Regions from separate parts of the Megasphaera sp. AF13-6AC genome, predicted to be linked through region 2. Evidence: riboswitches for the same ligand, from Rfam matches in the RefSeq annotation. Region 2 holds a riboswitch; each other region holds the start of a gene.
The links. Region 2 has a riboswitch for S-adenosylmethionine ahead of metK (methionine adenosyltransferase). Riboswitches for the same ligand answer to the same signal wherever they lie in the genome.
Positions count from the first base shown of each region.

Region 1: another riboswitch for S-adenosylmethionine. It lies ahead of PGX78_RS02015 (methionine ABC transporter ATP-binding protein); the one in region 2 lies ahead of metK (methionine adenosyltransferase).
Region 3: another riboswitch for S-adenosylmethionine. It lies ahead of PGX78_RS00840 (branched-chain amino acid transport system II carrier protein); the one in region 2 lies ahead of metK (methionine adenosyltransferase).

Region 1 is NZ_JAQCUN010000016.1:7,007-17,576, forward strand. It holds gene selA (L-seryl-tRNA(Sec) selenium transferase) at 1-292, opposite strand, end outside; gene PGX78_RS01980 (DUF3343 domain-containing protein) at 337-600, opposite strand; gene yedF (sulfurtransferase-like selenium metabolism protein YedF) at 600-1,187, opposite strand; gene PGX78_RS01990 (phosphate ABC transporter ATP-binding protein) at 1,283-2,026, opposite strand; gene PGX78_RS01995 (ABC transporter permease subunit) at 2,026-2,841, opposite strand; gene pstC (phosphate ABC transporter permease subunit PstC) at 2,835-3,707, opposite strand; gene PGX78_RS02005 (phosphate ABC transporter substrate-binding protein) at 3,760-4,650, opposite strand; gene hpf (ribosome hibernation-promoting factor, HPF/YfiA family) at 4,993-5,517, opposite strand; SAM riboswitch class I at 5,689-5,784, shown strand; gene PGX78_RS02015 (methionine ABC transporter ATP-binding protein) at 5,867-6,910, shown strand; gene PGX78_RS02020 (methionine ABC transporter permease) at 6,891-7,544, shown strand; gene rpoD (RNA polymerase sigma factor RpoD) at 7,611-8,924, opposite strand; gene dnaG (DNA primase) at 8,914-10,570, opposite strand, start outside.
Region 2 is NZ_JAQCUN010000004.1:17,461-28,030, reverse strand. It holds partial or broken gene PGX78_RS00660 (23S rRNA (adenine(2503)-C(2))-methyltransferase RlmN) at 1-308, opposite strand, end outside; gene rsmB (16S rRNA (cytosine(967)-C(5))-methyltransferase RsmB) at 308-1,633, opposite strand; gene fmt (methionyl-tRNA formyltransferase) at 1,651-2,586, opposite strand; gene def (peptide deformylase) at 2,586-3,050, opposite strand; gene priA (primosomal protein N') at 3,157-5,538, opposite strand; gene metK (methionine adenosyltransferase) at 5,592-6,791, opposite strand; SAM riboswitch class I at 6,849-6,951, opposite strand; gene coaBC (bifunctional phosphopantothenoylcysteine decarboxylase/phosphopantothenate--cysteine ligase CoaBC) at 7,080-8,288, opposite strand; gene rpoZ (DNA-directed RNA polymerase subunit omega) at 8,306-8,515, opposite strand; gene gmk (guanylate kinase) at 8,528-9,148, opposite strand; gene PGX78_RS00615 (DUF370 domain-containing protein) at 9,138-9,437, opposite strand; gene PGX78_RS00610 (YicC/YloC family endoribonuclease) at 9,449-10,333, opposite strand; gene PGX78_RS00605 (Rqc2 family fibronectin-binding protein) at 10,495-10,570, shown strand, end outside.
Region 3 is NZ_JAQCUN010000006.1:393-10,962, forward strand. It holds partial or broken gene PGX78_RS00815 (gamma-glutamyltransferase) at 1-466, shown strand, start outside; gene PGX78_RS00820 (L-cysteine desulfidase family protein) at 493-2,163, shown strand; gene PGX78_RS00825 (Mrp/NBP35 family ATP-binding protein) at 2,498-3,337, shown strand; gene PGX78_RS00830 (IS3 family transposase) at 3,397-4,200, opposite strand; gene PGX78_RS00835 (helix-turn-helix domain-containing protein) at 4,224-4,853, opposite strand; gene PGX78_RS00840 (branched-chain amino acid transport system II carrier protein) at 4,858-6,159, opposite strand; SAM riboswitch class I at 6,232-6,336, opposite strand; gene PGX78_RS00845 (hypothetical protein) at 6,756-7,043, opposite strand; gene PGX78_RS00850 (DNA polymerase IV) at 7,050-8,255, opposite strand; gene PGX78_RS00855 (LysR substrate-binding domain-containing protein) at 8,427-9,320, shown strand; gene PGX78_RS00860 (LysR family transcriptional regulator) at 9,389-10,246, opposite strand; gene PGX78_RS00865 (TIGR04076 family protein) at 10,437-10,570, opposite strand, start outside.

The DNA of each region.
Region 1 (10,570 bases), on a different contig from region 2:
AACGCCCCAAATTCGTATGCAACACCGTACCCGTCGCATTGATGACGCGGCGCAGGCGAAAGGCCTCGCGATCTTTGATCTGCTTTGATACGAGAGCGGCCACTTCTTCATCAGCAGGCACGTCCGTTATCTTTTTATTTAAAACATCCGCTCTTATTGTGGCCAACACCTTTTGCAAAGCGTCTTTTACAAGAAGGGGTGAGTACGAGTCGGCTAAGGCCGTCATATCGGAACGACTCAAAAACACGTCCACCTTCGGAAGAGAGGCCAATACATTCCGTTTTTCTTTCACTATGGGCACCAACTTTCTACTGTAATAGAGTGTACCGTTCTATTTTATACTTCACGGTATGTAACGGACAAGCCTTCTTTTTCAGCATGGTAAAAGCCGTCACAGGAAAGCATTTCTTCTTCCAAAAGCGTTTTTAAAGCTCCTTCTTCATTCAATTCGTACTTTAATGAAAAGCCGCAACTGGCATATATTTTAGAAGGTGTCGGTATAATGCGTACTGCCAAGCCCTCTTTTTTAGCCCTTTCTTCTATGACCATGGCATCGCGCGTGTTTTTCAGCAGGGCTACGCCATAACGTTCCGTAGTCATTACGGTTTAATGATGCGATAAGCCTTACGCATCATCTCAACAATGGCATACATATTCGTAACTTCTCCTACGGCGACCTTCTCGGTCAGGCCGTAGAAGTTGAGGCAGGCACCGCAGCCGAAGATTTCCGTTCCGGCAGCCGCCATCTTTTGCAAATCTTCCAATACTTCCGAGTCTTTAGTAATAAGAGGTACCCCGCCGTTATAGAAAATAATGCGGCGCGGCAGCACATCTTGTTCCGTCAAAGAATAAATGAATCCTTTCATCAGATTCTTACCCAACTGTTCATCGCCTTTACCCATGGTAGGCGAATCGATGACGACAATATATTCATCCGTATACTTATCCGCTGCAGGTACTTGAACCGCTTGTTCGCCTTCAGTCTTGGTAACGGTTACGACAAAACGATCGGCACTTTCTTCTTTTAATTCATAAGCATAGCCGAGTTCCGCCGCCATTTTGCGCAAGTTTTCCGTAGCGATTTTGTTATCTACCGTCGTTTCTACGACATCTTCCGTTCTTAAAGCCTTACGTGTTTCAATCACGGGTAACGGGCATGCCATTCCGACTGCATTTACTTTTACCATTTTAAATCCCCCTTTACATAAACAAGGAACACCTTTTGCATTGTGTCGGGTTCCTTTAAATAACGGTGCGAAAAGGTACGCTCCCCTTCGCACACTTATTGAATATAACTCAAATAGGTTTTTGTTTCTTCTCGTTCGGGATGAGAAAACAAATCCTCAGTGGTACGTCGCTCTATGATTTGCCCCTTTTCCATATAGACAACATAGTCGGCCAGTCGCTTCGCCTGTGACAGATTGTGCGTCACTATTAAAACGGCACAGCGGTCTTTCAGTTTTTTCAGTGTCTCTTCAATACGCAAGGTACTTTTGATATCCAAAGCCGAACAAGGTTCATCAAGTAATAAAACCTGAGGATCCAAAGCCAAGGCACGAGCTATGCATAAGCGTTGCTGCTGGCCTCCCGACAAAGACCCGGCCGGTGAGTCCAACATATCTTTGACTTCATCATACAGCCCCGCCGCTTTTAAAGCTTCAACGGCTGTTTCCCGCCGCTGTAACGTCGTTCCCTTACGATGATAATTCAGTGCATAAAGCATATTATTTATAAGAGAAAAAGGAAAGACTGTCGGCTGCTGCCCTATGAGCCCTACTTTTTTCCGAAGCTCACCCACATCCATGCCGGATATATCCATGTCGTCTAAAAAAATCTTGCCGCCATGAATACGTACGCCGTCACCCAGGGTTTGATTCAGGCTATGCAACAACGTGGATTTTCCGCATCCGGACATACCGATAATAGCCGTTATGGCCCGCTCGGGTACGATTAAGTCGATATCTTTTAAAATATCCTTATGCTTTGTCCCTACCCGTAAGCCTTCTATACGAATATGAGCCTTCATTATTTTCCCCGCTTTAATGCAAATCTGCAAATACAATTAACAATCAAAAGCATTACTATAAGAACGAATGCCGTTCCGTATGCCAAGGACACGGAGTATCCCTCACTTACCAATAAATATAAATGGTAAGGCAGGGACATAAAGGGATCCGTAAGTCCCGGGAGCCTTCTTGTAAACAAGACGGCGCCCGTAAACATGACCGGTGCCGCCGCTCCCATGGCATAGGCCGTAGCCAAGGCTACGGCTGAAAAGAACTCCTGCTTTCTCGTACCTATAACCAAGGTAGCCACAATATGCATATCTCCTATACCTAAGGCTCTGGCAGCCTCGATGCGGTCCACAGGATATTCACGAAACACTTTTTCCAAACGGACGGTAATAAAAGGAATAATCATGATTCCCAACGTCATACCCGCCGTCAACACACTCTTATGTATATCTAAATGAATAAGAAAAATACTGTACCCGAAAAGACCTAACAAGACGGACGGTATACCGGAAGCACACTCGGTACAAAAGCGAAAAACCTCATATGATCGTCTATTCTTGCAAATGAATACAGCCCACACGGTCAAGAGTGTCGCACCTAAGGATGCACACACGGCCGCTACCGCGCCGGATAACAGGGAGCCCACAATGGCCGGAAAAATACCGCCTGCCGTTCCTAACGGTGTCCCTGAAGGAAAATCAAGAATAAAGGACGGACTTAAGTACGCTTCACCCTCGGCCAAGATGTACAAAAAGATGAAAAATGTCACTCCTACTGTCAATAATCCGCATATCCAAATATAGAGGGAAAGCAACTTTTTTAACATCCCCGGAAACTCCTCTTCTTATGTCGTACAACTCTTAATAAAAGACCGGACAGGAGAAGTAAAAACAAGAGTACGGCACCGGCAGCATATAAGGCACTGTAATGCAGACTTCCGTACTCGGCACTGCCCATCTCCAAGGCAATAAGAGACGGTACGGATTCGCCCTTGCCCAAAAGCTCGGGCATAATGACCGCATTCCCCATAACCATCATGACGGCCATCGTTTCTCCCGCCGCCCGTGCAAAGGATAATATCCAGGCACCGATAACGGCATTTTGCATATAAGGTAAGACAAGCCGGCGTATAAAATACATCATATCGGCTCCCAACGCCAGTGATGCGCCTTCGTACAAGCGACGCACCTCACCGATAGACTCGACACAAGTAGATACGACAAAAGGTAGCAACATAACGGCCAGGACAAGTGCGGCAGCCAGTATAGACTCGCCGGATGCCAACTCAAACATCCTACCGATTCGATTCACCACAACGGTTAAACCGATAAACCCGAAAATAACGGAAGGAACTCCCGCCAACATGTCAATAAAAGCCAAGAGTATGTCTCGTATACGGGCAGATACAAAAAAAGAAAGAAACAGGGCGCATCCCGCACCTACGGGAACTGCCAACAAAACGGCCAATAAGGATACATACAAGCTGCCGCAAATCATGGGAAAAATCCCCAACTCAGGCGGATTTCCCAAGGGATTCCAGTTGCGAGAAAGCAGGAAGGTCAACCAATCGGTTTCTTCGCCTACAGGCAATCCTTCATGACATATGAAGAAGAATAAAAAGACAAAAAGACCGATGACGAACCAGGCCCCTGCCGTCACACTGTATTGAATGAATCTTTCACTCTTTTTCATACACTCCCCCGTAAGAGAGAGAACGGACGAAAATCGTCCGTTCTCTTTTAACCTATTTTACAGGAATAAATCCCATAGCTTCAATCAGCTTTTGTCCCGCATCGGAACGCAGATAGTCCATAAAGGCCCTTTGAACCTTTGTAAGTTCACCGCTACCGACGATAAGTAACGGACGCTGAATCTTGTACGAGCCGTCAACAATCGTTTCCGGTGTAGCTGCGACACCGTCAACTTTTAAAGCAAAAATTTTTCCTTCATTTTGCTTAGCTACCCCGTAAGAAGCGTAGCCTACGGCATTTTCATTTTCAATAATTTTGGCTACGAGAGCTCCCATGGACGGAGCCTGGATGGCCTTATCCGTAACCTTCGTATCCCCCATAATTTTTTCCTGGAATACTTCATGAGCACCGCCGCCCAAATCTCTCGTTACAACGACAATTTCCGTTGCCGGCAGGGACGGATCCACTTCATTCCAAGTCTTATATTCACCGGAGAAAATCTTTTTTATTTGATCACTCGTCAAATTATCCTTAATTTTAGCAATGGGATTGTTGGGGTTGACGGCAATGGTCAATGCATCGATACCCACCTTGTATTCCTGATAGTTTTTTATTTTTTCTTTTTCGCTACTCTTTACTTCTCTGGCCACCAAGCCGAAGTCGGCCGTACCGTCAAGCAGTGCTTTAATGCCTGCACCGGAACCGCCGGACGTAACGTTAATTACAATATCCGCATCGGGCAAAGACGAGTCCGCCTTGTTCCATTTACCGTACTGTTCCGTAAAAGCCGTACCCGCTTTAGTGACAACCGGAGCCAAGGTTGACGAGCCGAAAAAGGTAATATCCGTCTTTTCCTTCGCCGTATTGCCGCCGTTACCGCAGGCTGCCGTAAAAACAAGACTTGCCCCCAGGGCCAATACTGCTAAAAATCTACGTGTAAACATATGACAACTCCTTTGTAATTATTGTAGAATACGCATAAAATAGTATCTCTTCTTTATAGTAGGTCTTCCGGAACAGCTTCTATTAAGCTTTTTCTTCCCGTATTGCAAAAAAGAATTTTCTTAAAACAACTATACGCGTATTATACTTAACAGGTATTATCTTACTGCATGCCTATATGACGGTCAATTGAGTATTAATAAGATAAAAATATGCCAAACCATTAATTAGTATATTTTATAAACAACCGTGATTCTATAGACTTTTTTATTAAAAATCCCCCTTGTCATTTTAACTTTGACAAGGGGGATTGGATATTATTTTACACTTTTGTAATCATATGTTTAAGCTTCCGGCTCGATTAATCCGTACTTTCCGTGTTTTCTCTTGTAAACAACGCTTATTTTATCCGTGTCGGCATTTAAAAATACGAAGAAATCATGTCCTACCAAGTTCATCTGTAAGATGGCTTCTTCCACATCCATGGGTTGGGGAGTAAAGGTTTTCGTTCTTACAACTTCAAAGGCTTCATCCGATTCGGGAGATTCCGTGACAAGGGTCGGCTTGAAGGACCCGTCCTTAATGCGCCGGGCCAGTTTGGTCTTATATTTATGAATCTGCCGCACCATCTTATCAAATACGATATCAATGGCTGCATACATATCTTCGCCCGTTTCTACGACACGCAGAACGACTCCGTCTACCCTCAGGGTAAGTTCCGCAATCTTTCTTTCTTTTTCGACGGAAAGCATGGCCTGTAAGGTCACATCAGTATCGAAATATTTCATGATTTTCTTTTCGTGTTTCAGCACATAATCCTTTAATGCCGCCGTTATTTCAAGGTTCTTACCGCGTACACTTGTTGCCATAATACATCCCATCCTTTCTGAAGACTCGTTTCTTTGTCTTCTTAATTATAATATTCGACATAAGTTTCCGAAATCCTTCTTTTTCCCTTAATTTTAATATTTTATTTTTGTCAATCTTTCGTTGACAACGTTGCGGAATTCATGCTACTATCAAATCCGTAATTAAATAGCCGTTCATCCAGAGCAGCAGAGGGACTGGCCCTATGATGCTGCGGCAACCCCCGCAAGGGAAGGTGCCAAGTCCAGCGGATTTCCGACAGATGAGTGCCGTATGTACGTACTGCCGTCACCTGTTGACGGCTTTTTTATTATCTTTATTTAGCTATATCCCCGTAAAGGAGCGACCTTCATGATAACCTTAAAAAATGTTACCAAAGTATACGGTACTAAAACGAAGGTTAATGCTTTAAGAGGCATCGACCTGAATATTAAGGCCGGAGAAATCTTCGGTATTATCGGCAAAAGCGGTGCCGGTAAATCGACCCTCGTGCGTTGCATTAACATGCTTGAAAGACCGACAAGCGGCCATATTATTATTGATGACCGTGATATGACGTCCCTTTCCGACAGCCAGTTGCGCCAGGAAAGAAAATCTATCGGTATGATTTTCCAACACTTCAATCTTCTTTCATCACGTACCGTTTTCGACAATATCGCCTTCCCCTTGGAATTGACATGCACCCCGAAGGACATTATTGCCAATAAGGTGGAAGGGCTTTTAGAACTCGTCGGTTTAAGTGACAGAAAGTTCAACTATCCTTCCCAGCTTTCAGGCGGACAAAAACAACGGGTGGGTATCGCCCGTGCATTGGCCAGCGATCCTAAAATTCTCTTATGCGATGAAGCCACTTCCGCCTTGGATCCGCAAACTACGACCTCTATTTTAGAGCTTTTAAAAGATATTAATAAACGCTTAAAAATCACGATTATCCTTATCACTCATGAAATGGCGGTTGTTAAAGATATTTGTGACCGCGTTGCCGTTATTGAAGGCGGATACATTAAAGAGTGCGGTTCTGTTGTCGATATTTTCACGGATCCCCAATCGGAAACAATGCAGGAATTCGTTAAGTCCGTTATTAACACGGAAGTCCCCCAAGGCATTACACGCCTGGGCGTAACGGATCAACCCGAAGAAGGCCGCAATATGCTCATTCGTGTTCGCTTTAAGGGGCAAGTTACGAACGATCCCCTCATTGCCAATGTAATTCGTCATTCCGATGCGGATATCAGTATTTTGTACGGAAATATCGATTATATTCAAAACATTCCCTTCGGCTACCTGATTTTTACTATTATCGGCTCCTTGGAAAATCAAGTAAAGGCCTTTGATTATATTAAAAGCTTACCCGTAGAAAGTGAGGTCCTCGGCTATGTCCCCGGAAATCGTTAAACTCTTATTACAAGGCGTAGAAGAAACAATATTCATGGTTGCCGTTTCGGGAATCATTGCTACCGGCATCGGTATCCCCTTGGGCATTCTTTTGGTTACGACAGACAAGGGGCATATCCTTGAGAATGCACCGATTAACCGAGTCTTCGGCACGATTGTCAACATCATTCGTTCCGTGCCCTTTATCATTCTCATGGTTGCCATCATTCCCTTTACCAAACTGGTAGCCGGCACCTCCATCGGTACCTTGGCGGCTTGCGTTCCCTTGACGATTGTCGCCATTCCATTCCTCAGCCGTTTGGTCGAAACGTCCGTACGCGACATCGACTACGGTCTCATTGAGGCGGCTCAATCCATGGGCGCTACTCCCTTTCAAATTATTCGCAAAGTCTTGTTACCCGAAGCTTTGCCTACTATTATCAACAACATTACGGTTCTTATCGTCAGCCTTATCGGTTCTTCCGCCATGGCCGGTGCCGTCGGCGGCGGCGGTTTGGGGGACATTGCCATTCGTTACGGCTACCAGCGATTCCGTACGGACGTCATGTTGGCGACTATTGTCATCTTAATCATAGGCGTCAACGCCATTCAAGCCTTCGGCGATTTCCTTTCTCGTAAAACAAATAAACGCTAAATTTCAGTGTAAACACAAAGAAGAGGCCCGTGCGGACACGGGTCTCTTCTTTTCATCTCTTATATCTTATAAAAAGTCTTTAATTTTTTCGCGCTTGCCCCAGTTACGCAATTTACTGAGCGCCTTGCCTTCAATCTGGCGAATACGTTCACGCGTAACGTTAAAATGTTGACCCACTTCTTCAAGGGTTCTCGGTCTGCCGTCCTTCAAGCCGAAACGTAAGTAAAGGACCTTTCGTTCTCTATCCGTAAGACACGAGAACACATCTTCTATCTGTTCTTTCAGTAAGATAAAGGAAGCCGCGTCATCAGGGGCTATGGCTTCCTGATCTTCAATGAAGTCTCCCAAATGCGAGTCTTCTTCTTCACCGATAGGAGTTTCCAATGATACCGGTTCTTGAGCGATTTTCATGATTTCTCTGACACGTTCAACCGGTACGCCCATCTTTTCCGCAATTTCTTCCGGCAACGGTTCTCTGCCCTTATCCTGTAACAACTGGCGCGAAATGCGTATAAGCTTATTAATCGTTTCCACCATATGTACGGGAATGCGGATGGTACGTGCTTGGTCGGCAATGGCACGCGTAATGGCCTGGCGAATCCACCACGTAGCATAAGTACTGAACTTGTAGCCCTTACTATAATCGAATTTTTCAACAGCTTTCAACAGTCCCAGGTTACCTTCTTGAATTAAATCCAAAAACAGCATACCGCGACCCACATATCTTTTGGCAATGCTGACAACAAGGCGCAGGTTGGCATCTGTCAGCTTCTTCTTGGCAATATTTCCGACACTTACTTCTTCAGGTGTTGCCCCTTCGGCACTGCCGGCTTCGATTCTCTTGGCCAACATAATTTCTTCTTCTGCCGACAGCAGGGGAACTCGGCCGATTTCCTTCAAATACATGCGTACGGGATCATCGATATTGACGCCTTCAGGTACGGATAAATTTACATTTACCGTTTCGTTTTCCGACTCTTCATCGGCATCATCATTTAAACTTTCATTTTCATTCAGTTGCTCCGATTCGCCGAGCACATCTACACCGTTATCCGTGAAATGTTCATACATTCTGTCCATTTCATCAGCCGTCATGTCACAGTCGCCCATGGCATTCATAATTTCCGAATAGGATAAACTTCCCTGCTGTTTTCCCTTTTCCGTCAATTCGTTAATTTTCTCTAAAATCTGAGCCTTCCGTTCTTCTTCGGAAATTTGCTTTTTATCGCTCTTTTTCTTCCCCGTTCCTTTCGAAGCCTTTTTACCCGTACTCTTTTTAGCCTTCTTAGTACCGCTTTTCTTAGCCGGTTTATCGGTTTCCGCCGTAAGAGTTTCTTCCGTTGTTTCCAGATCTTTTTCTTTATCTTTATTAGCTGCCAAAGTGGTGTGCTCCTTTCCCTGACGAAGAGATTAATGTTTTAATCTCTTCTCCCAAGCGCTTACATGCCGCTAACTCGTCTTTCAACCGCAAATCATTGCGAATGCTGTATTCAGCCGCCCGTGCGCTGTGCTCTTTATAATCATTTTGTAAAGCCTGCAACTTAAAACGTAATACATAATCCAGTAATACCTGTTCATCCATGGGCACTTCATCGGACATAAGAATCCTTGCCGTTTCCGCCTCCCCTTCAGTAGACAGGCCTTCACGTACGGACGATACGGAATAGCCGCCCGTCTGTGTATACTGTCTGTGAATCTCTTCGAAGATACTTCGTCTCACAGGGTCGACAAAATAAGAAGCTTCCATTTTATCTTCAATACGACCGTACGACTCGGGATGTTCCAAGAGACTGCGTAAAATATTTTCTTCCGCAACGGCCGTTGTACTACCTCGTCGAGCTGATTCGGTTTGTTTCACTACATTAGTCGATATAACTACCGGCTGTCGGCCCGCTTCGGGATGGCGACGTACATACGCATTATATTCGCTACGCACGGCGTTTTCATCGATTTGTAACCGTTCCGCCAACTTGGCCATAAAGGCATCGGCCACTACGGCGCTATCCGTCTGTACCAAGGCAGGCATGACACTGGCTGTAATACTCGACTTGCCTTCAAGCGTATCTGCATCATACTCTTTCAAGGCTGTCAACAACATATATTCAAGAACACCCGGAGCCGCTTGTAAGGCTTCCTTAAACGCATCGGGCCCGTGCGCATTAATATATTCATCCGGATCTTTACCGTCAGCCAAAACAAGGACACGTATATGTAATCCCAACGACCTGACGATTTCCATGGCCCTCAGGGTAGCCTGTCTTCCTGCCGTATCCATATCGTAGGCCAGAATCAGTTCTTTCGCCTGCCGTTGCAACAGTCGAGCCTGTCGTTCTGTAAAGGCCGTTCCCAGTGATGCTACTACGTTGGTGATTCCCTTATTATGCGCCGACACGACATCCATATATCCTTCAACCAATACGGCCCGACCTTCATCGTAAATACTCCGATGAGCCCGATTGAGAGCAAATAGAAGATTTCGTTTATTGAAGATCGGCGTTTCGGGTGAATTCAGGTACTTCGGTTTACTGTCATCCAGAACACGGCCGCCGAATCCGACAACACGGTCTCGACCGTCATAAATGGGAAAGATGACACGATTGCGAAAGGCATCATAAAATCGACCGTTTTTTTCTTTAGCCAGCCCCAGTTCAACCAATTCTTTTCCCGCTACGCCTTTGGCCGCAAAAGCATCGGTCAGCTTATTCCAACTGTCGGGAGCAAAGCCCAGCCGAAAGTCGCGAATCGTCTGTTCCGACAGACCGCGTTTTCGTAAATATGCCTTTCCTTCTTCGCCGTAACGTGTTTTAACCAAACAGTTATGAAAGAAGGCACATGCCATTTCGTTGATTTTATAGAGTCGCTTTCGTGCTTCGTCTCGCTTTATATCTTCGGCCGAACGCTCTTCTTCAGGAACCTGTAACCCCGCCCTTTCAGCCAAGCGTCTGACCGCTTCGGCAAAAGAAATATTTTCTTTTGCCATAAGGAACTTAAAAACATCTCCCGATGCATGACAGCCGAAACAATAA
Region 2 (10,570 bases):
ACGGAGTTGCCGTAATCATGTTTCATTAAAACCGTTTCTACAGTCTGTCCGTCCTGAAGACGTAACAACAATTTTACGGTTTCTTTATCTTCCGACACTTGTCGATCCGCTACTTCGGGGATGTAAATAGGCAATAATCCTTTCAGTATCTCCCGATCCTTTTTCGGTAAAAGTACCATTTCATCCCATGACCAGATATTTTCTTTATAAATATAATGAAATATTTGGTCGGCGCGAAATTTTTTTATACCGGCTTCTACCAAAATATCTTGTAATTGCCCTTTAGTTATCGAAAAAATATCGTTCATTATTTTCGTCTCAACTTTGCAATAAAAAATCCGTCCAATCCGTCATCTTGTGGTAATATACTCAAATAATCACTGTCTTTTGAAAAACCGAATGCATTTCCTACCGGTACGACCTCAAAGTCCTTGTGACTGATTCTGAATGCATTTACAATATCTTCATTTTCAGCCCTATTCATCGTGCATGTACTATATACAAGCGTACCGCCCGGTTTAACGCACTTAGCGGCACTTTCCAAAATTTTTTTTTGCAATGGCGGAAAAACGGTTAAGTCCTCGGCCGTTTTACGCCAACGCAAGTCCGGTTTATGCCGTAAGATACCGAGGCCCGAACAAGGCGCATCGACGAGGACACAATCCGCCTTTTCCGGATATATCTCTCCTACCGAGGTTCCGTCTTGCAAACTGGTTCTCACATTTTTAAGCCCTAAGCGGTTTACATTATCTTCAATTAATTTTAACTTATGCTCATAAATATCAAATGCATAGACCGTTGAGCTCTTAGTCCCCAAGGTGGCCAGATGGGTTGTCTTGCCTCCCGGTGCGGCACAAACATCGAAAATGACAGTTTTTTCTTGCGGATCCGCTATAGCTGCTACTAATTGTGACGGTTCGTCTTGAATCAATCCGAGACCGTCGGCAATTTCCGTTAATTTATGAATTCCCGGATTTTTTTCGGCATAAATACCGTCCGGAGCATGCTCGGCCGGTCTACAGGGAATTCCCTTTTCCGATAACAGCTTCATAAGTCCTTCTCGGTCGATTCGCTCCGTATTGGCACGTATACAAAGTTCAGGAACCGTATCGAAATAGCGGCATAAAGTCACGGTATGATCCTGTCCGAACTCTGTTATCCATTTCTCTATAAGCCATGACTGCTGGTGCCAAGTCAGGGATAAGTGAAGAACCGGATTCTCGTCAAAAGTAGGGATTGCCAACCGTTCTTTTTGACGCAAGCTGTTACGTAACAGAGCGTTGACAAACTTGGCCATCCCTTCATTGCCGAAACGACGAGCCAATTTTACGGCTTCATTACAAGCTGCCGACGGAGGTACTTTATCCATAAAAAACAATTGATAAAGCCCCATCCGTAATACGGCCAGGCATACCGGATCAAGGGAGTTTTTTTTGCGACTTGATAAAATGCCGATAATATAATCGACATAGTTTAACGAACGCAAGGTTCCGTATACGAGTTCCGTATAAAAACGTCTGTCCCGATCCGTAAATTTTTCTTTTTGAATTATTTTCGACACGACAATATTGCTGTAAGCACCGTCTTTGCAAACGGCTATGAGCGAATGAAATGCCGCTTCGCGTACATTCATATATATCTCCGATCTTTTTATTCTATGCCTAAGACAGCACCGACCTGTAAGTCATGACTCTGTAAGAATTGAGCGGACGTCATAGTTTTGCGGCTTTCCGGCTGTACAGAGGTCACCTTCAAAGCCCCTGCCCCTGTTTGCACCGTAAAGTCCGACTTACTTACGGAGATTACCGTTCCCGGCGCGTTATCCGTAGAAGCTTGTACGGCATGGGCTACATGTATTTTCAGGCGCTTCTTATCCCAAAACGTGTAGGCACCCGGCGAGGGTTCCAACGTACGTACAGTCCTTTCAATAACTATGGCGTCTTCTTGCCAATTAATACGAGCCATGGACTTATCTATTTTTTGTGTATACGTAGCCGCCTTATGGTTTTGGCGTACGGCATTTTTTTCATAAGAATCAGGATCGGCCAATACTTTTAATAACGCATCCTTGCCGAGGAGGGATAGCTTTTCGAAGAGAGAACCCGTTGTTTCGTCAGATGCCAAACGGATTTTTTCCTGAAGCAACACATCGCCCGTATCCATACCTTCATCAAGCTTCATAATTGATATACCCGAATATTCATCGCCGTTTAAAACGGCATACTGAATAGGCGCCGCTCCTCTGTATTTAGGTAAGAGCGACGCATGAATGTTAATGCAACCGTACGGGGCGGCTGTCAATATTTGAGAAGGTAAAATTTTGCCGTAGGCAATAACGACAATAATCTGGGCTTGCAAGTCCGTAAGTGTCTTAATGACCGATTCATCTCGTACCGATTCGGGCTGCAATACAGGTAAACCCAACTCCAAGGCCTTCTCCTTTACAGGCGAAAAAGAAACGGTTTTACCGCGGCCGCGCTGCTTATCCGGTTGCGTTACGACTGCAACCACCTCGTGACCGGCGGCAACGACGGCTTCCAGTGACGGTACGGAAAAATCGGGGGTTCCCATGAATAAAATCTTCATTATGACTCATCCACTTTCCGTAAATTAACAGCTTTTTCCGTAAACAAATGCCCTTTTAAATGGTCCATTTCATGTTGAAATATACGAGCTAAAAAACCCTCAGGTTCATATATGACAGTCTTGCCGAAGCGATTTTTCGCCTGTACTTTTATTTTGGTATATCTGGATACATCTCCGTATATACCCGGTACACTGAGACAACCTTCCGGGCCGTATTCCGTTTCTTCCGACACGTCCAAAATTTCCGGATTGATTAACTCAATCAATCCGTTGCCGTCATCAAGAACCACGATTTGCAGGGACTCGTTGACTTGAGGCGCAGCCAAACCGACGCCTTCGGCTGAATACATGGTTTCCGCCATATCATCAAGAAGACGTTTAACGCGTTTGGTTATCGTTTTAACAGGAGCTGCCGTTTTCTTTAAAACGGGAGCTCCGTCTTTTACTATTCGTAATGCTGACATACAAGCAAACTCCTTATTTCTGTTCCATTCTATTGATTGCATGGATGTTCCCTTATTATATCCCATTTAAGGGGACAATACCAGTAGGAGCGTACAGCGGCGAGGTTTAAAAATTTGGATCCGCATCAATTAAAACACCGCGCTTCCAAAAAGCCTTATCCTTGTGTATAAAGGCTTTAACGGGGGCAGGATTGAGAGCTCGTATTAAGATAACAATACGGAATTTATTGCGTATTTTCTTAATAATATCTACATAAGGACCGATGATTTCCAAGTCGCCCGCACCTTCCGATTTTGCATACAGATTCAGTCGTTCATACAGATCATTGCCTCGACGCCATAAATCCTTTTCATCTTCATCAATAATGGTAATCTTCACCAATTTACCGAAGGGGGGATATGCCAATTCCCGTCGAAATTCGATTTCTTCTTTAAAGAATCCCTCATAGTCCTGATTCTTGCTGTGCTTTATTACATAGTGATCGGGGGCGTAAGTTTGCATGACTACTTTACCCGGAGTACGGTCTCTGCCTGCGCGTCCGGCTGCTTGCGTCAAGAGTTGGAACGTTCGCTCGCCTGCCCAATAGGCCGGTAAGTTCAGTAAACTGTCGGCCGCCAAAATGCCGACAGCTGCTACGTCGGGAAAATCATGGCCCTTAGCGACCATTTGAGTCCCCAATAAAATATCGTATTCATGCCGTCTAAAGGCTTCGATAATGGTGTCACCGCTGTTTTTACGAACCGTCGTGTCCTGATCCAGTCGTACGACACGTGCCTGCGGAAAGAGCTCTCGAATCTCCGCTTCTACCCGTTCCGTGCCGGCACCGAAAAACTTGATATATTTACTGCCGCACTGAGGACAGCGTTCGGGAATATCCGCTACAGCCTCACAATAGTGACACCGCAGGTGTTCCGACTGCTTATGGTATACCATCGGTACATCGCAGGTTTTACATTTAACGACATAACCGCATTTTCGACACATGACGAAGGTGGAAAATCCTCTTCGATTTAACAAGACAATAGCCTGTCGCTTTGTCGCCAACGTAGCTTTTAACAAGTCTTTCAATTTTTCCGAAAGAACGCCGTAATTTTGCATTTCCAATTCTTGGCGCATATCGACAACTTCTACTTCCGGTAAAGGACGATTGAGGACGCGATGCTTCAGTTCGATTAAACCGTATTCTCCCTTAAGGGCTTTTTCATAATCATTTACAGACGGGGTAGCACTGCCCAATATAACCGGAGCTTTGTAATAAGAAGCACGTTTTCTTGCCACTTCTACGGCATGATAACGAGGGGTCTCATCTTGCTTATACGAACTGTCGTGTTCTTCATCGATTATGACCAATCCCAAATCGGCAAAGGGAGTAAATACGGCAGAGCGAGCTCCGATACAAACGGCACTCTCACCCGTTGCCATACGGCGGCGATTGTTTTCCCGTTCGCCCTTGGACAATTGACTATGCATAACCGTCACCTCGTTGGCAAAACGTGCCGTAAAGCGACGCACAATTTGTCCGGTTAAGGCTATTTCGGGGACCAGAAGAAGAACCTGCTTGCCCTTGCGAATTATTTTTTCGGCAAGCCGCATGTACACTTCCGTTTTACCGCTACCCGTAACGCCGCGCATGACCCAAGTCCGGCTTGTCGCATCGGTTTCTACAGCCTGCACGGCGGCTTCCTGCTCTGCCGTTAAGGTCCATTTTTCATCTTTTTCGGCGGCAGTAGGCAGGTAAACCGTCTCTTTTTCTCTGTAAAAGACTTCGACAAAATCCGTCTCGCTTAAATGATTGATTACGACTCTTCCGTAACCGGCTTCCATTAAAGTATCAAAGGATGCTTCCTTTTTCTCTTCCAAAAAAGACAATAATCGGGCCTGTTGTTTTTTACGAGCCAATATTTTGTCAACGTCCGTTTTTATGAATCGCAACCATTTTTTTGTCTTAGGCCCTATCTTATTTAAAACTCGTTCAGACCTCAATAAAATCCCCTTATTTACCAAGGAATCCAAGGCTTGCGGATCCACTCGGCACAACAGGTCCCTTTCTCTATGCTCCTTCCGATCCGATACGGAGGATAAAACTTGTCGTTCCGCTTCCGTTAACGCCGCAGGAATATCCGCTTCGGCACGAAGTTTCACTTCGTAATCATAGGCTATACCGTGTTTTTCAATGAAAAAAAGACGTAGTGCATCAGCCAGGTTGCAGACATAATATTGACTGATCCATAAGGCGGTCGCCATAATTTCATCCTGTTTTCCTGGTTGAACAGATAAAACAGCCTGAATGGGCTTTAGTTTAAATTCTGGAATTTGTGTGAGTTCATCTTCTGTAGAAACTACGATACCCTCTTCCCTTCGAGTGCCGAAGGGGACCAGAACACGAGCTCCGATAACAATACGCTCTTTCAAACTATCCGGAACTAAGTATGTAAAAGTTTTTTGCAGCCCTTTGGCTGTTATATTAATGATGACATGAGCAATCATACAGGCTCCTGAAAAGGGGGAGACCTGAAACGGTCCCCCCCGAATGTAAGAACTTATAAACCGGCTTCTTTGCGAAGGATTTCGGCTTTATCCGTTTTTTCCCACGGTAAATCGAGATCGTTGCGGCCGAAGTGACCGTATGCAGCCGTTTGTTTGTATATAGGACGTTGCAAATCGAGCATCTTAATAATGCCGGCAGGACGCAAATCGAAGTGTTTGCGAATCAGTTCAACTACCTTATCGTGATCGCACTTTCCGGTACCGAAAGTTTCTACGCGAATAGAGACGGGATGTGCTACACCGATGGCATAGGCCAACTGGAGTTCACATTTATCAGCCAAGCCGGCAGCGACGATATTCTTGGCAACGTAACGAGCCGCATAAGCAGCGGAACGGTCTACCTTCGTGGGATCCTTACCGGAGAAAGCACCGCCGCCGTGACGTGCCATGCCGCCGTATGTATCGACAATGATTTTACGTCCCGTTAAACCGGCATCCCCTTGGGGACCGCCGATAACAAAGCGACCGGTCGGATTGATAAAGAGTTTCGTATTTTCATCAAATAATCCGTCAGCCAAGACGGGTTTAATGACAAATTCAATCAAGTCTTTTTCAATTTGCTCACGGGTTACTTCCGGACTGTGTTGTGCGGAAATAACAATGGTATCCACATGTACGGGTTTACCGTCATCATATTCGACCGTAACCTGTGTTTTGCCGTCGGGACGCAAATAGGTAAGTGTACCGTCTTTGCGAACCTTCGTCAATTGGCGAGACAGTCTGTGTGCCAAGGAAATAGGTAACGGCATGTATTCTTCCGTTTCATTCGTAGCATACCCGAACATGAGACCCTGATCACCGGCGCCGATAGCGTCGAATTCGTCTTTGTCACCGCCTTTTGCATCTTTGGCTTCTTTAGCTTCATCAACACCCATGGCAATATCGGATGATTGTTCGTCTAAAGATACTAAAACACCGCAAGTATCGCAGTCGAAACCGTATTTAGCACGAGTATAACCGATGTCGCGCACCGTTTCTCGAATAATTTTAGGAATATCAACATAACAACTTGTCGATATTTCCCCTACAACATGGACTAACCCGGTTGTTACCAAGGTTTCGCAAGCCACGCGGGCATTTGTATCTTGAGCTAAGATGGCGTCCAAAATACCGTCGGAAATTTGGTCAGCCATTTTATCGGGATGGCCTTCCGTTACCGATTCGGATGTAAAAAATTCGCGGTTTTTTGCCATTCGTATAAACCTCCTGTTTCATAAATAAAAAAATCCCTCTACAAAAGAGGGGATAACTACCCATCTTTCGGCCTTACGGCTGTTGGACTTAGCACCTTTTCCAAGTAGAAGGTTGCTGCGGCATCACAGGGCCATTCCCTCCGCCGACTCTTGATGGAACTATATGTTGTTTTGACTGATAACAATTATAAAGTAGGTCACAAAAAATTGCAAGGGTAAATATAAATTTTTACAACATTTGAAAAAAGGCGAAATTTCGAGCTTTTCACTCGAAATTCCGCTTCTTCTCTACAGATTCTTTTTGTTGTATATGTCAATGACTCGATCTATGATTCTTTCAGCCAATTCATCCTTGCTCATCAGCGGCTGTTCTTCTACCGTCCCGTCGGGGTAAATAAAGGCACCTATATTGGTAGTACCCTTAAAGCCTGCACCTTCCGCCGTTATATCGTTAGCTACGAGCATATCCAGATTCTTTTTAGCCACCTTGCCCTTGCCGTATTTGATAACATCCGTCGTTTCTGCGGCAAAACCTACAAGTATACGATTTCCCTTACGTTGTCCCAAGGAAAAAAGAATGTCGTCATTTTTAACAAGATTCAGCGTTAATTTGTCATCGTTCTTTTTAATTTTCTGCTGTGCCCGCACTGCCGGCCTGTAGTCAGCGACGGCGGCAGCCTTAATAACAATATTCGCATCATCATATAAGCGATCTACGGCCTCTTTCATCTCTCCTGTCGTCATGACATCGACACGATTGACCTTAAAGGGGGTCACAAGGTCTGTAGGAGCCGCTACCAAAGTTACGTCGGCACCGCATTTGGCTGCCGCCCTGGCAATGGCGAATCCCATGCGCCCGCTGGAATGATTTCCTATATAACGCACCGGGTCCAGGGCTTCGCGCGTACCGCCGGCAGTGACGATGACCTTTTGCCCGCACAACTCTTTTCGTTCATCTGCTACATATTCAAGCGCTTCTATAATACGTTCCGGAGCGGGCAAACGGCCGGCACCGACAGTCCCGCACGCTAACACTCCCGAATCGGGCTGCATAATCGTATAACCGCAATCTTTCAGGATTTGTACATTCCTTTGAACGATTTTGTTGTTCCACATATTCGTGTTCATGGCGGGACAGACCATTACAGGTGCCGTCGTAGCCATTAATACGGTTGTCGCCATATCGTCGGCAACACCGTTGGCCGCTTTACCGATAATATTGGCTGTTGCCGGTGCTACAAGGACTACGTGAGCCCATTCGGCCAAGGCGATATGCTCTACATGAAACTCCGGTACGTCGGCGAACATAGAAACGGCTACGGGATTGCCCGAAATCTCACGCAACGTTAAAGGCGTAATAAATTCCGTCGCATGCTTTGTCATAACGCATTTAACCTGAGCACCCTGCTTGCGTAACGTACTGGCAATAATAGCCGTCTTATAAGCAGCTATGCCGCCGCTTATGATAAGTAGGACATGCTTGTCTCGCAAAGACATGAGAAGTCACCCTCGCTTTATTTTATACCTGCTTGAGGTGTTTCATATTTAATTTTGCCTTCATTAATTTCTTCCATAGCCACGGAAACAACCTTATTTGTATTTACATCTACAAACGGAGCATCACCGTCCGTCAACTCTCTGGCTCTTTTTGCCGCTAAGGTAACCAGTGTATATTTACTGTCCACTTTTTTCATTAATGATTCCAGCGTCGGTTGAATTAACATAATTACACTCTCCTATTGTAACGTATACATTTTTTTTAAATTTTCTATAATCCCGCTATTTCGTCGTGAACGACACGCTTCTGCCGTAATGACGGCTTTCGCCTTGCTGACGGCAGTCTCCAGGTCATCGTTAACAATTAAATAATCGTACTTATCAATCCAGTCCAGTTCGGTACGTGCTTTATCGAGGCGCTTTTGTATCACTTCATCCGAATCGGTTCGGCGATTGTGCAGCCGCCGCGATAAAATTTCCAGACTGGGTGGAACTATATAGATACACACGGCATCGGGATAGACCTTTTTAATCTGCATAGCTCCCTGAATATCTATTTCCAACATGACATGGTGTCCTTCATCCATGCGATTAAATACATAGTCTTTAGGCGTTCCGTAATAATGGTCATAGACCTTGGCATATTCTAAAAAGGCGTCTTTTTCCAATAGCTTTTCAAAACTGTCATTATCCGTAAAAAAATAATTGACGCCGTCTTTTTCTCCTTCTCTCGGAGCGCGCGTGGTCATGGATACGGAATAGTCCATATGGGGAAAGTGGCACCTCAAGGCGTCACAAATAGTGCCTTTTCCGGCTCCGGACGGTCCGGACACGACCAGTAACATACCCTTAGTCTTCATGGACGTCACCCCCATTTTCTTCTTCCTGTAACGATAGTTCATTTCCGCGAAAAGCACCCATTCTATGGGCAATCGTTTCAGTCTGCAAAGCCGACAAAACGATTTGCCCCCGCTCCATTACCAAAACAGATCGCGTCTTTCGGCCGCAAGTAGCATCCACCAATACGTGTTCATCCCGGGCATCTTGAATCATCCGTTTCACAGGCGCCGATTCGGGGCTTATAAGAGCTACGATTTTGCCGGCTGAAACCATGTTGCCGAAACCGATATTCAGAAATTCCGTCTTCATATGTTCACCTGTCATTCAATATTTTGAATTTGTTCACGAATCTTTTCCAGTTCGTTTTTTAAGCGAAGAACCGCATCGGTTATCGTCAAATCCTGTATTTTGGAGCCGATTGTATTGGTCTCTCTATTCATTTCCTGAAGAAGAAAATCAAGAGAACGGCCTACATCGGTCGTTTCTGTCAATAACTTTTTTAATTGTAACACATGGCTCTTAAAACGTACAACTTCTTCCGTTACGTCGGATTTATCGGCAAAGACGGCAATCTCCTGAAGAATACGTGATTCATCCACATTTGTCCCCGTTTCTTCCAATAGTTTGGCAATCCTTTTATGCAATCGTTGCCCGTAAGCTTCACTGAGATCTGCGCGGTGATTGTCGATAAAATTGATGTATTCTTCCGCCTTGGCGGCGCGTTCCGACAAATCCAGTTCTATATTTTTCCCTTCTCGTTCGCGCATAATCGTTAAGGCCGTCAGGGCCTTGGCAGCAGCCGCTTGTATTTTAGGCCATACGACTTCCGTATCGGTCGGTTGTTCCTCCGTTACGAACCAATCGCTCATAAGAGCCGACGTTTCTGCAAAAGTAGCTTCTCCTTCCGAAAAAATACGGTTCTTAACCTCCGTTAACGCCTGTTTCCCCGCTTCTAAAGCCGCAAAATCGATACGAATGGCGGGAGTCTCTTTAGATAATTCTGTTACAGTTACAAAAACATCCGTTTTACCGCGATGTATAACATCCTTTAATTGGCGTCGCACTCGTTCTTCAAGAGCCGCATACGTTCTGGGAATGCGAATATTAAACTCCGCAAATCGTTGATTTACGGCTTTTATTTCCACAGTAATACTAAACTTTTCATCACTATACGTGCCGCTCCCGAATCCTGTCATACTGCGCATATGTAAACCTCCTTCAATAATGCCGTATATGTATACATGTATCCTAATCCCGTCACTCCCGACTGTCAATAAGATAGAAAAAATGAGAACTTGCCTGTACGAAATCTGTTGCATCGCCTATAATAGCTAAGAAAGACGGAAAGACAATAAGGAGATACACCATGAATCTTGACGGAATTACCTTGCACAGTGCTGTCGAAGAATTATCACAAGCCCTGACAGGCGGACAAATAACTA
Region 3 (10,570 bases), on a different contig from region 2:
CATTGTCATTCCCGAAACGGGCATAGCTCTTAACAATCGAGGACGAAATTTCAGTGCCGACTCGACGTCTCCTAATGCCATAGGACCGCGTAAAAAATCATACCATACGATTATTCCTTCCTTCTTAAGTAAAGACGGTATACCCATCGGTCCCTTCGGCATCATGGGTGCCTTTATGCAACCGCAAGGACAACTGCAGTTAGTTATTGATACGGTAGACGAGCACCTGGATCCGCAAGCGGCTTTGAACAAGCCTCGTTGGCAATGGACAGGCGACAAGAACATAGAAGTTGAGCCCGACTTTGATCCCCGCCTCATTGCCGCCTTACGAGAAAAGGGACATTGCGTTACTGTAAACTCTGATATAGCCGTATTCGGCCGAGGCCAGATTATTTGGCGGAACAAAGACGGCATACTTGCCGGTGCTACGGATCCTCGTACGGACGGGGACGTAGCTGTCTGGTAACTATTCAAAAAAAAGGGGACTTACCTATGTCTGAAAACACTTTATACGCACGTATCATTGAAGTTTTGAAAAAAGAGGTCGTCTATGCCACAGGCTGTACAGAGCCTATTGCTTTAGCCTACGCTGCGGCTACGGCTCGCAAATACTTAGAGTCGGAACCGACCGAAATAGCCGCTTTCGTATCACCCAATCTCATGAAAAACGGCATGGCCGTCAAGGTGCCCGGCACGGGACTTCCCGGCATGGATATTGCCGTAGCTGTAGGCGTTACGGGCGGCGATCCCGAGGGTGGTCTGGATGTTCTTCGTAGGCTGACGGACGCCGATGTGGAAAAAGCAAAGGAACCGACCGAAATAGCCGCTTTCGTATCACCCAATCTCATGAAAAACGGCATGGCCGTCAAGGTGCCCGGCACGGGACTTCCCGGCATGGATATTGCCGTAGCTGTAGGCGTTACGGGCGGCGATCCCGAGGGTGGTCTGGATGTTCTTCGTAGGCTGACGGACGCCGATGTGGAAAAAGCAAAGGAACCGACCGAAATAGCCGCTTTCGTATCACCCAATCTCATGAAAAACGGCATGGCCGTCAAGGTGCCCGGCACGGGACTTCCCGGCATGGATATTGCCGTAGCTGTAGGCGTTACGGGCGGCGATCCCGAGGGTGGTCTGGATGTTCTTCGTAGGCTGACGGACGCCGATGTGGAAAAAGCAAAGGAATTAATTGCTAAAAAAAGAGTTTCCGTCCAAGTAGCCGACACCGGTCTGCCGCTTTATGTCGAAGTCTGTCTTACCGCGGATGCACACTGGGTTCGCGTCATTATCCAAGGGCGACATACAAACATTGTCCGCATTGAAACGGATGAAAAGGTTATTTTCCATAAAGATGACGAATCAGCATCTCCTACCAACCCCGATCTGCCTTTTATGGAAACACTAAATCTAAAACTTTTATATGAATTCGCAAAAACCGTTCCCTTAGCCGATATTGAGTTCATGGCCGAAGCCGGTCGCGTTAATGATGCCTTGTCAGCTGAAGGTCTACGCCATCATTACGGTCTCTCTCTGGGCAAATCCATGCTTGATGATTTGCAAAACGGAATGATACCCGAAAACTTCCACGATCGCCTGATTATGGAAACTACAGCTGCTTCCGATGCCCGTATGGGTGGAGCTCCGTTTCCGGCAATGACGAATGCCGGCTCTGGCGACCAGGGCATTACAGCAACCGTCCCGGTTAATGTGACAGCTCGCTATCTCAAGTCATCCCGTGAAGACCACATACGTGCCTTAGCACTCTCACATATTACGGCGATTTATATTCACGCTTTTTACCCTAAACTTTCCGGTCTTTGTGCAACAGCAACGGCTGCCATGGGATCTGCAGCCGGTATGACCCTTCTCTTCGACGGTTCATACGAAATGCTGGAAGCCGTCATCTCCAATATGACCGGTGAACACATCGGTATGGTTTGTGACGGTGCCGGAGACGGTTGCTCCTTGAAAATCGCCACGGCTGTCGACGCTGCCTATAGAGCCGTTTTTCTGGCTCGTAAAGGAATTCGTGTCGGTGGAGCCGAAGGCCTTGTCAGCAACACCGCCGACGAATCAATACGAAATATAGGGGCTTTCGCGACTAAGGGTATGCAAGTTGCCGACAAGGAAGTTCTCCATATTATGATGACGAAAAATCGTTCTTAAAAACAGTTTATACGAAAATACCGAATAATTGACATATGTTATTCGCCTTCCTATAATGAGAACGATAGAATAGCTTTTATATCCCGACCGCATGGTTATCATGACGCTTCTCTCACGGATGTTACCCCATCTCGACACAAGAAGAATGAGCCATGCCGTATGGTGCAAGACTACAACACGGGTTTTATACATCTGTCCGTCGAAAGTTTGCATAAGTTATCCTTCAATGAATAAGGGCTGCTCATAAGAGGGATACTATTATTTCCCCCCTTAGCAATACGTAGCCGCTAAGGCTGCAAAGTTCCCGTAATATACCTAAAGGAGATTGATATAAATGAGCGAAAATTGTACAAAAAGCAGTTGCTCCGGCTGTGCCAGCAACTGTTCCGATCGGAAGGCTCCTCAAAGCCTTTTGGCAGAACCGCACGAAGGAACGCACGTAAAACACGTCATCGCTGTTGTCAGCGGCAAGGGTGGTGTAGGCAAATCTTTAGTAACCTCTCTCTTAGCCGTGCAAATGCAAAAACACGGGTATAAAACTGCGATTCTTGATGCTGATATTACAGGCCCTTCTATCCCCCAGGCCTTCGGTTTGAATGAACGTGCTTCAGGGGATGAAAGCGGCATTATTCCTGTAACAACTTCAACGGGTATTAAGGTTATGTCCATGAATGTACTTCTCGACAATGCTGCCGATCCGGTTGTTTGGCGAGGCCCCGTTATCGGTGGAGCGGTTAAACAGTTTTGGACGGATGTCTTGTGGGGAGATATTGATTACATGTTTGTCGACATGCCTCCCGGAACCGGTGATGTACCCTTAACAGTCTTCCAATCCTTGCCTATCGACGGAATCATTGTTGTTACATCACCGCAGGAGCTGGTTTCCATGATTGTCGAAAAAGCTTTGCGCATGTCGGATCTCATGAAGGTCCCCGTACTCGGTATCGTAGAAAACATGAGCTATTTTGAATGTCCCGACTGTCATAAGAGACATTCAATCTTCGGCAAGAGCCATGTAGACGAAGCCGCTAAAAAGTACGAAATTCCTCACGTAGCCAAGTTGCCTATTGATCCGCAATTTGCCGCCCATGTGGATAAGGGTGATATTGAATCGTACGCGGTTAATTACTTGTCCGATACGGCTGAATACCTCGCGGCTACAACGAATAATTAGAAACTAAAAAGAAGGTTTCTCTTTACATGATCTGCACCCATTTTCTTGGACAGATATAATTAAGCTACTTTTTGGGAATGAGTTCGGTATTCTACCGGACTCATTCCTTTTAATTTGAGCTTAATGCGTTTTGTATTGTAATAATGAATATAATCCTTTAATTTGCTGATAAAATCTTCATAGGAAGCAAACTTTTCTAAATATAATAACTCTGACTTCAACAAGCCAAAGAAGTTTTCCATCACGCTATTATCCAAACAATTTCCTTTACGGGACATACTTTGAATAATAGCGTGATTTTTTAATATTTCTTGATAAGTACTATGCTGGTACTGCCATCCTTGATCTGAATGTAAGATGCAGCCTTTGCTATTGGGTCTATTCTTAAAGGCTTTATCCAGCATAGATAACACCTGTGTTAATACAGGTCGTTCTGATATTTCATAAGATACAATTTCACCATTATACATATCTAAGATTGGTGATAAATAGACTTTACGCCCAAACAAGTGGAATTCAGTAATGTCTGTGGTCCATTTTTGATCAGGCTTTGTTGCGGTAAAGTTTCGCTTAATCATATTGGGAGCGATTTTTCCTTCACTACCTCTATATGAGCGGTATTTCTTTAGGCGAACTTTACATGTTAAGTTTTCCTCCTTCATAATACGCATTACGACTTTATGATTTATATGAATGCCTAATTTATGCAATGCTATTGTAATTCGGCGATACCCATAACGTCCTTTATTCATCGCCACAAGTGTGCGAATAGCTTCTCGTTCCTCTGCATATTTGTCTCCCTTTTTTATGCTAGCTAAGCGTGCATAATATGTACTACGACTAATGCCAAAGTACTCGAGCATAAACTGAAGGGGATATATTTTTCTTAATCTTTCGATGGCAATTGTTTGTGCTTTTTTTTTACAGCTCTATTGGGTTTAGCAATTTCACGCATTTCTTTCATAAAGTCATCGTAAAAAGACATTTCATACTTCAACCGAGCGATTTCAGCTTCTAGTTCTTTTATCCGTTCTTTGTCTGATTTAATACTTTGATCTTTTGTGGGTGGTATTAGTTTTTTCGGTTTCATAGATAGTCTACCTTTAGGTTTAGGTTGTAATCCTGAGATTCCTTCATCTAAGTATCTTTTTTGCCATGATGCGATTAGGCTAGGATTATCTAAATTAAAATGTTCTGCTACTTCCTTAAAGGATAACTTATTTTTCCATCTGGTTTCAATAACTTTACGTTTGAAGTCTGCTGAAAATACCCGTTTAACCATTTTTCTATTTATATTATGATTAATCTTAAATTTAAGTAACCACCCATTTACAGTACTTTCTGGAATCCCAAGTTCTTTAGCAATGCTAAAAGAATTCCATCCTTTTTCAGAAAGATAAATAGCCTTTTCTTTTACTTCTTTTGAATATTTTGACATAAAAAACTGCACCTCCAAAAATTGTGTCCAATTTTTGGGGTGCAGTTCAACATAAGAGAAACCTTCTTTTTTATGCATGCATTTATACATTCTGTCGTCTCATATGACCTACAACACTTCCGACAATAAGACCGACTACAAACGGAGTAACCCAACCAAATCCGACTGCCGACAAAGGCATGGCGGAAACGATGGATTTTGCTGCTTCCAGACCACTAAGTCCGGGTAACGCTTCTACAAGTGCATAGGCTGTAACAGCATAAATAGCTCCTTTATAAGCTTCATTATAAGAAATAAAAGAGGCGAACGTTCCCAATACCATAAGTGCCAAAACCGGCGGATAACTGACACCGAAAATCCAACCGATATATTCGACAATACCGTCCACGCCGAGAAGAGCCGTCAATGCCGAAAGTATACAGGTCGTAATAGCAACGGCCTTATAGCTCACACGATTATTTGACGCCGTACGGAAGAAATCGGCAACAGCCGCAATCTGTCCGACAGCAGTCGTTAAACACGCAAGGATAACGGCTACACCCATGGGCAACATAACAGCCCCGCCGACACGCTTAATAACCAAAACTAAAAGCTCTGCACGGCCCGTATCCGCCGATACATCGGCACTTACACAAGCCCCCATAAACAAGAGGCTGCCGTAAATAATAAATAACAAAATAACCGATACGGCACCGCAATAAAACATCATGCGATTACGTTCCCGACTTTCAACATACCCTTTGTTCTCAACGGACTGTATAAACAAAGACGCCATAATAAAACTGACCAAAACATCTCCCGTATTATAACCGCCCAAAAAAGCATTGGTAAAGGAGTTGGTTACGGTCGGCTCTGCGGGAGTTCCAATGGGGGCTACTACTCCTAACACTCCGATAACCATTAGAATCAAGGCTAACAAAGGAGTCAAGAATTTGCCTACCTTATCAAGTACACTCGTTTCATCCGACGTAATCCAATAAGAAAGTAAGAAATAAAGAACGACTCCGGGAATAAAAGGAATATTAGAAAAGTTTCCCTGTATTCCTAACTGAATAGCCGTAGCACACGTCCGGGGAATAGATACGAAAATACAAACAATCATCAATAAGGTAAGCAAAATATTATAGGTATAAGGGCCGACCCTCTCCGTAATACGGCGTACATCACCATATCGGGAAATAATAAGAAGGGCAAAAATAGGTAATAAAATTCCCGACAACGTCAGTCCTGCCAATGCCGGCCCGTAAGAGGACCCGCTGACAAACCCCAGTTGTGGCGGAAAAATAAGATTCCCCGCGCCAAAATATGTAGCAAAAAAAGCAAACCCCAAAATCAGCACGTCTTTGACTGTAACCGATTTATGCTTAATACGGCTGTCATTCATGTCCTCCGACTCCTTCCTTCCAACGGCATATAAAAAACGTCATCTTGACAGATGACGCATTCATTACAGGCCATATCATCTGTCGTCACCCTCAAGTAACGCTGGAGTTGGCACCTTTCCTGTCGGAAGGTTGCCGCAGCTTCAACGGGCCAGTCCCTCGGCTGCTCTGGATGATTATTTTATTTGATTGAAATCATACAGGAATCGCCCTTACTTGTCAATAAAATACATGTTCGATTCACAGTATGATCTATCTGCCCTTTCTGTGGATAATACGGGGATCCGTGCCTGTTTACATCTTAGTTTTAAGCGCAAAGGTTGATTTTCTTTTCAGTTATTACTGCGCATTCACACCAACCATCCCCATTGCAAAGAAATTTATACACATTACCTCAAATAAAAGGAAGTGAAATAAAACGGCTTATTTATGCTATTTATATGATGATATTTTTATTTCATATCCTTATCATTTTAGATTTATCCACATTTTATTTAAAGTGTTACCAATGTACACGGCCTAAAAACAGCTTGTTTTAGGCACAAAAAAAGTTATGCACATAATTTTCTCAACAATGTGCATAACCTGTGTATAAGTTCTACTCAACCGGACGACTCCAGTCAATATATACGGTTGTCGCCTCCCAAATTTTACCCAATGCAAGTTTGAACATATCTAAACTATCATTCGGCATGCCTGATATTTCTTCAAATTCTGTAAGCCCGGTGAACCGTTTCAGTACTTTCGGCGTAGATAAATATTCATAAGCCGCTTTTTTTAAAGCCTCATCTTGAAGACAGACCGTTATTTCCTTCGTTTCTTCATCATACCCGATCCAGCCCTGGTTATCGGCACCGGTATGTGCCGCCACTTTAAACATTGCCATATATCATTACTCCTTTTCTTTCACTTCTTTGACACTACTTTCCGCTTCCCACAAAAAACCTTTCATAACAGCACGTTTTCCGAATCGTTCCTGTAATTTATCGATAGCCGTCGTTACCTTTTCATCAGCTAACCGTTTTTGGGTTGTCGGGTCTTTCGCAAAGAGAGAGTCCTGGATAATGGCGGTCTGCAATTTACTGACCGTAATCCCCAGTAACCGTACAGAACCCTTTCTTATCTTCTTAGCATATAACTTTCGTGCGGAAAAATAAAGCTGTTCTTCTGTATAAAGACCTATAGATTCAGACGACTCCGACCTCGTCTCTGTCGTAAAATCATTATACCGTATTTTCAAAGTTATTGTACGCCCCATCAACCCGTGTTTACGCAAGCGATGTGCTACTTCTTCAGCCAAGAGACGTAACTGCCGATCCACATCTTCCTGTAAGACCAAGTCATTTTCATATGTTTGTTCATTACCTATCGATTTCACCTGCTGAGCCGTTTCAACTCGTCTGTAATCTCTTCCGTGAGCCAATTCATAAAGCCGCTCAGCCTGATTACCTACAAGAGGGCGCAACTTATCGGGAGAGGCAGCCGCAATACTGCCTATTGTATCGTACCCGGCAGCCAAAAGGCGATTTTCTGTTACCTTGCCGACACCCCAAATCTTACGAATAGGTAAAGGTGCTAACAATTCCTCTTCTTTTCCATAAGGAATACAGACCAATCCGTCGGGTTTGTCCAAATCGGATGCAAGCTTAGCCAGAAATTTATTCGGTCCGATACCGGCCGATGCAACAAGACCGGTCTGTTCTTTAATGTCCTTCTTTACAGCCCGCCCGACTTCCAAAACATCCTTATAATATCCATACAACCCCGATATATCTAAAAATGCTTCATCTAAAGAAAGCGGCTCTATATACGGTGAATACCCTTCGAATATCTTCCTGATTTGACGGGAAATAGTACGGTAATAGGCAATCCGCGGAGGCAAAAAGATCCCGTCGGGACATAATTGTCTGGCCTTCTTTGTGCCCAGTGCGGAATGAACACCGTAAGCTCGTGCTTCATAGGAAGCCGTGGCAACAACACCGCGATCACTTGTACCGCCTACAATGACGGGACGACCGCGAAGTTCGGGATTATCCCGTTGTTCTACGGACGCATAGAAAGCATCCATATCGACGTGCATAATCCATCGTCTGACCACAAAACTTCCCCCTTTCCCGTCGGTTATAACATTATACAATTTTGTTCAAAATAAATATAGACAAAGCCATTTTCTTGTTCTATTCTCTTATGAAATATGGTACTATGTATAAGCATAATATTTTAAGAAATTAGGTATAAATGTAACATTTTAGAAACGAGGCATTCGTCCATGGATTTGTTCCAATTAACCTACTTTATTGAAGTAGCTCACAAAAAAAGCTTTACCAAAGCATCTCATTCTCTCCACATCAGCCAGCCTTCTATCAGTAAAGGCATCAAGGCCCTGGAAAACTACTGGCAAGTACAGCTGTTTAACCGAACGGGAAAGCACGTGGAGTTAACGGAAATCGGCGCCTATCTCCTTCCCAAAGTGGAATCGGTAATCGAGCAGTTGGCACAAATCAGCGACGAGCTGGGATCACCTCACCAATTCAATTCCGGAACTGTTTCCATCGGGGTACCGCCTATGATCGGCTCTACTTTTATTTCTCCGTTTATCCACCATTTTTCCGAAAAATTCCCGGACATCAAGGTGGAACTGGCTGAAGTCGGCTCACACGATGTTATTTCCTCTATTGATAACGGCCTCATTCAGGCGGGCTTCGTAGCCTTGCCGATTAATGCGGATACTCCCTACGACTTCTTTATTTTCGATCAGGAATATTTACGTGTCGTACTCTGGCCCGATCATCCGCTGGCTAAGAAAAAGGGAATTACCTTACAGGAAATTAAAGACGAACCGCTGATTTACTATCCTGAAAGCTTCTCTCTTTATTCTTATGTTCGTTCATTTTATCAAAAAATATCGGCGCGTCCGAACATTGTCGGGCAAACCAGTCACTGGGACTTTATGGGCGAAATGGTACATACTCAAATGGGTATTGCCTTGCTGCCCGAATCAATCTGTAAAAGACTGGACCCGACTCGTCTGGTAACCGTTCCCCTTATAGATCCCCAAATTACGTGGACCTTGGCCATGGTTTGGAAAAGCAAGGGCTTTCTCTCTCATCCCACTCGCATGTGGGTTGAATTCTTCAAAGAGTTTTACAAAAACTCTGACTAGACTTACACATAAAGAAACCGCTATACGGATTTCCCCCGTACAGCGGTTTTCCTGTTTTACAAACTTCATCAACATACGCAGTCCGAATACCCCTGATATATACGCATAATTTCTTCTCGACTCATACGCGACTCCTTCCAAACCAAAGAGAATGAATCCTTACCGGTAATCCCCACAACCCGGATGCGTCGTAACCGCCGGGCCCGCAAGTCCTCATGGACGACTCCTTCATAAACAACGGCAACTCCGCAGTTTCCGTAAGCAAATCGCTTTACAATCTCATCGGTCCCTAAATCAATATACCTAAAAGACGATTCCAACGTAAGCCGTTGCTCCTCCAGGCACTGCTCAAATAACCGTCGCGACCCCAGGTGACTGCCGCAAAGTAAGAGCTTATGTCTTTTTAACTCTTCCAAGTCGATACTTTTATCTATATCATAACTTTTACCGCAACATAAAATCAGTCTTTCCGTATGGAAAGCCATGCTGTCGATTCCGTCCCCCTCCACCGGCCCGTCGACAACGGCAAAATCCAGAAAACCCACTTCCAGGGCCTTTGTCAGTTCTTCCGTCGTATCTATACGAACTGAAATTCCTTTTTTCCCGGATCGGTGCAAAAACTCGATAAGCTTACCCCCTATATCATGCTCCGAAACAGTCGGCGTCACGCCGAGCAACAAACTGCGACTATGCGTTCGGAATTGCTCAATCTGCCGCTTCACAACCGTATCGTCATGATATACGTTTTTTGCCGCCATACGGAGTAATCTTCCCGCACCGGTAAGGCGCAACTTTTTCCCGTTATACGAAAAAAGTTTAGTTCGGTAGTAGCGTTCAAGCCAGTGAATCTGTTGCGTCACCGCCGGTTGGGTAAGATGGAGCTCTGACGCCGCATGCGTAAAGTTCATGTGACGACAGACGCTCAAAAACGTGTACATCCTGAAATCCAACATAAAACCGCCTTCTTTTACCAAAGATTTTCGCTTTATGTCTCACGTCTCTGTACGTTCATTTTACGCCCTACTATTACTTTTTTGCAAGTATTTATTACATTTTTACGTATTGTGTTTTACAAATATAATACGGCGGAGGAACTCAGCCTCCGCCGTCAATTTATTATTTATTCGATTCAAGTTCTAATTTAAACACGTGAATAACGTCCACATCGGGACAACAAAATACAGCTGTTCCTTCCGGTTGATCCGGTATGGCTCCTCCGTACCTCAAAATATCTATATACGGAAAGGCGA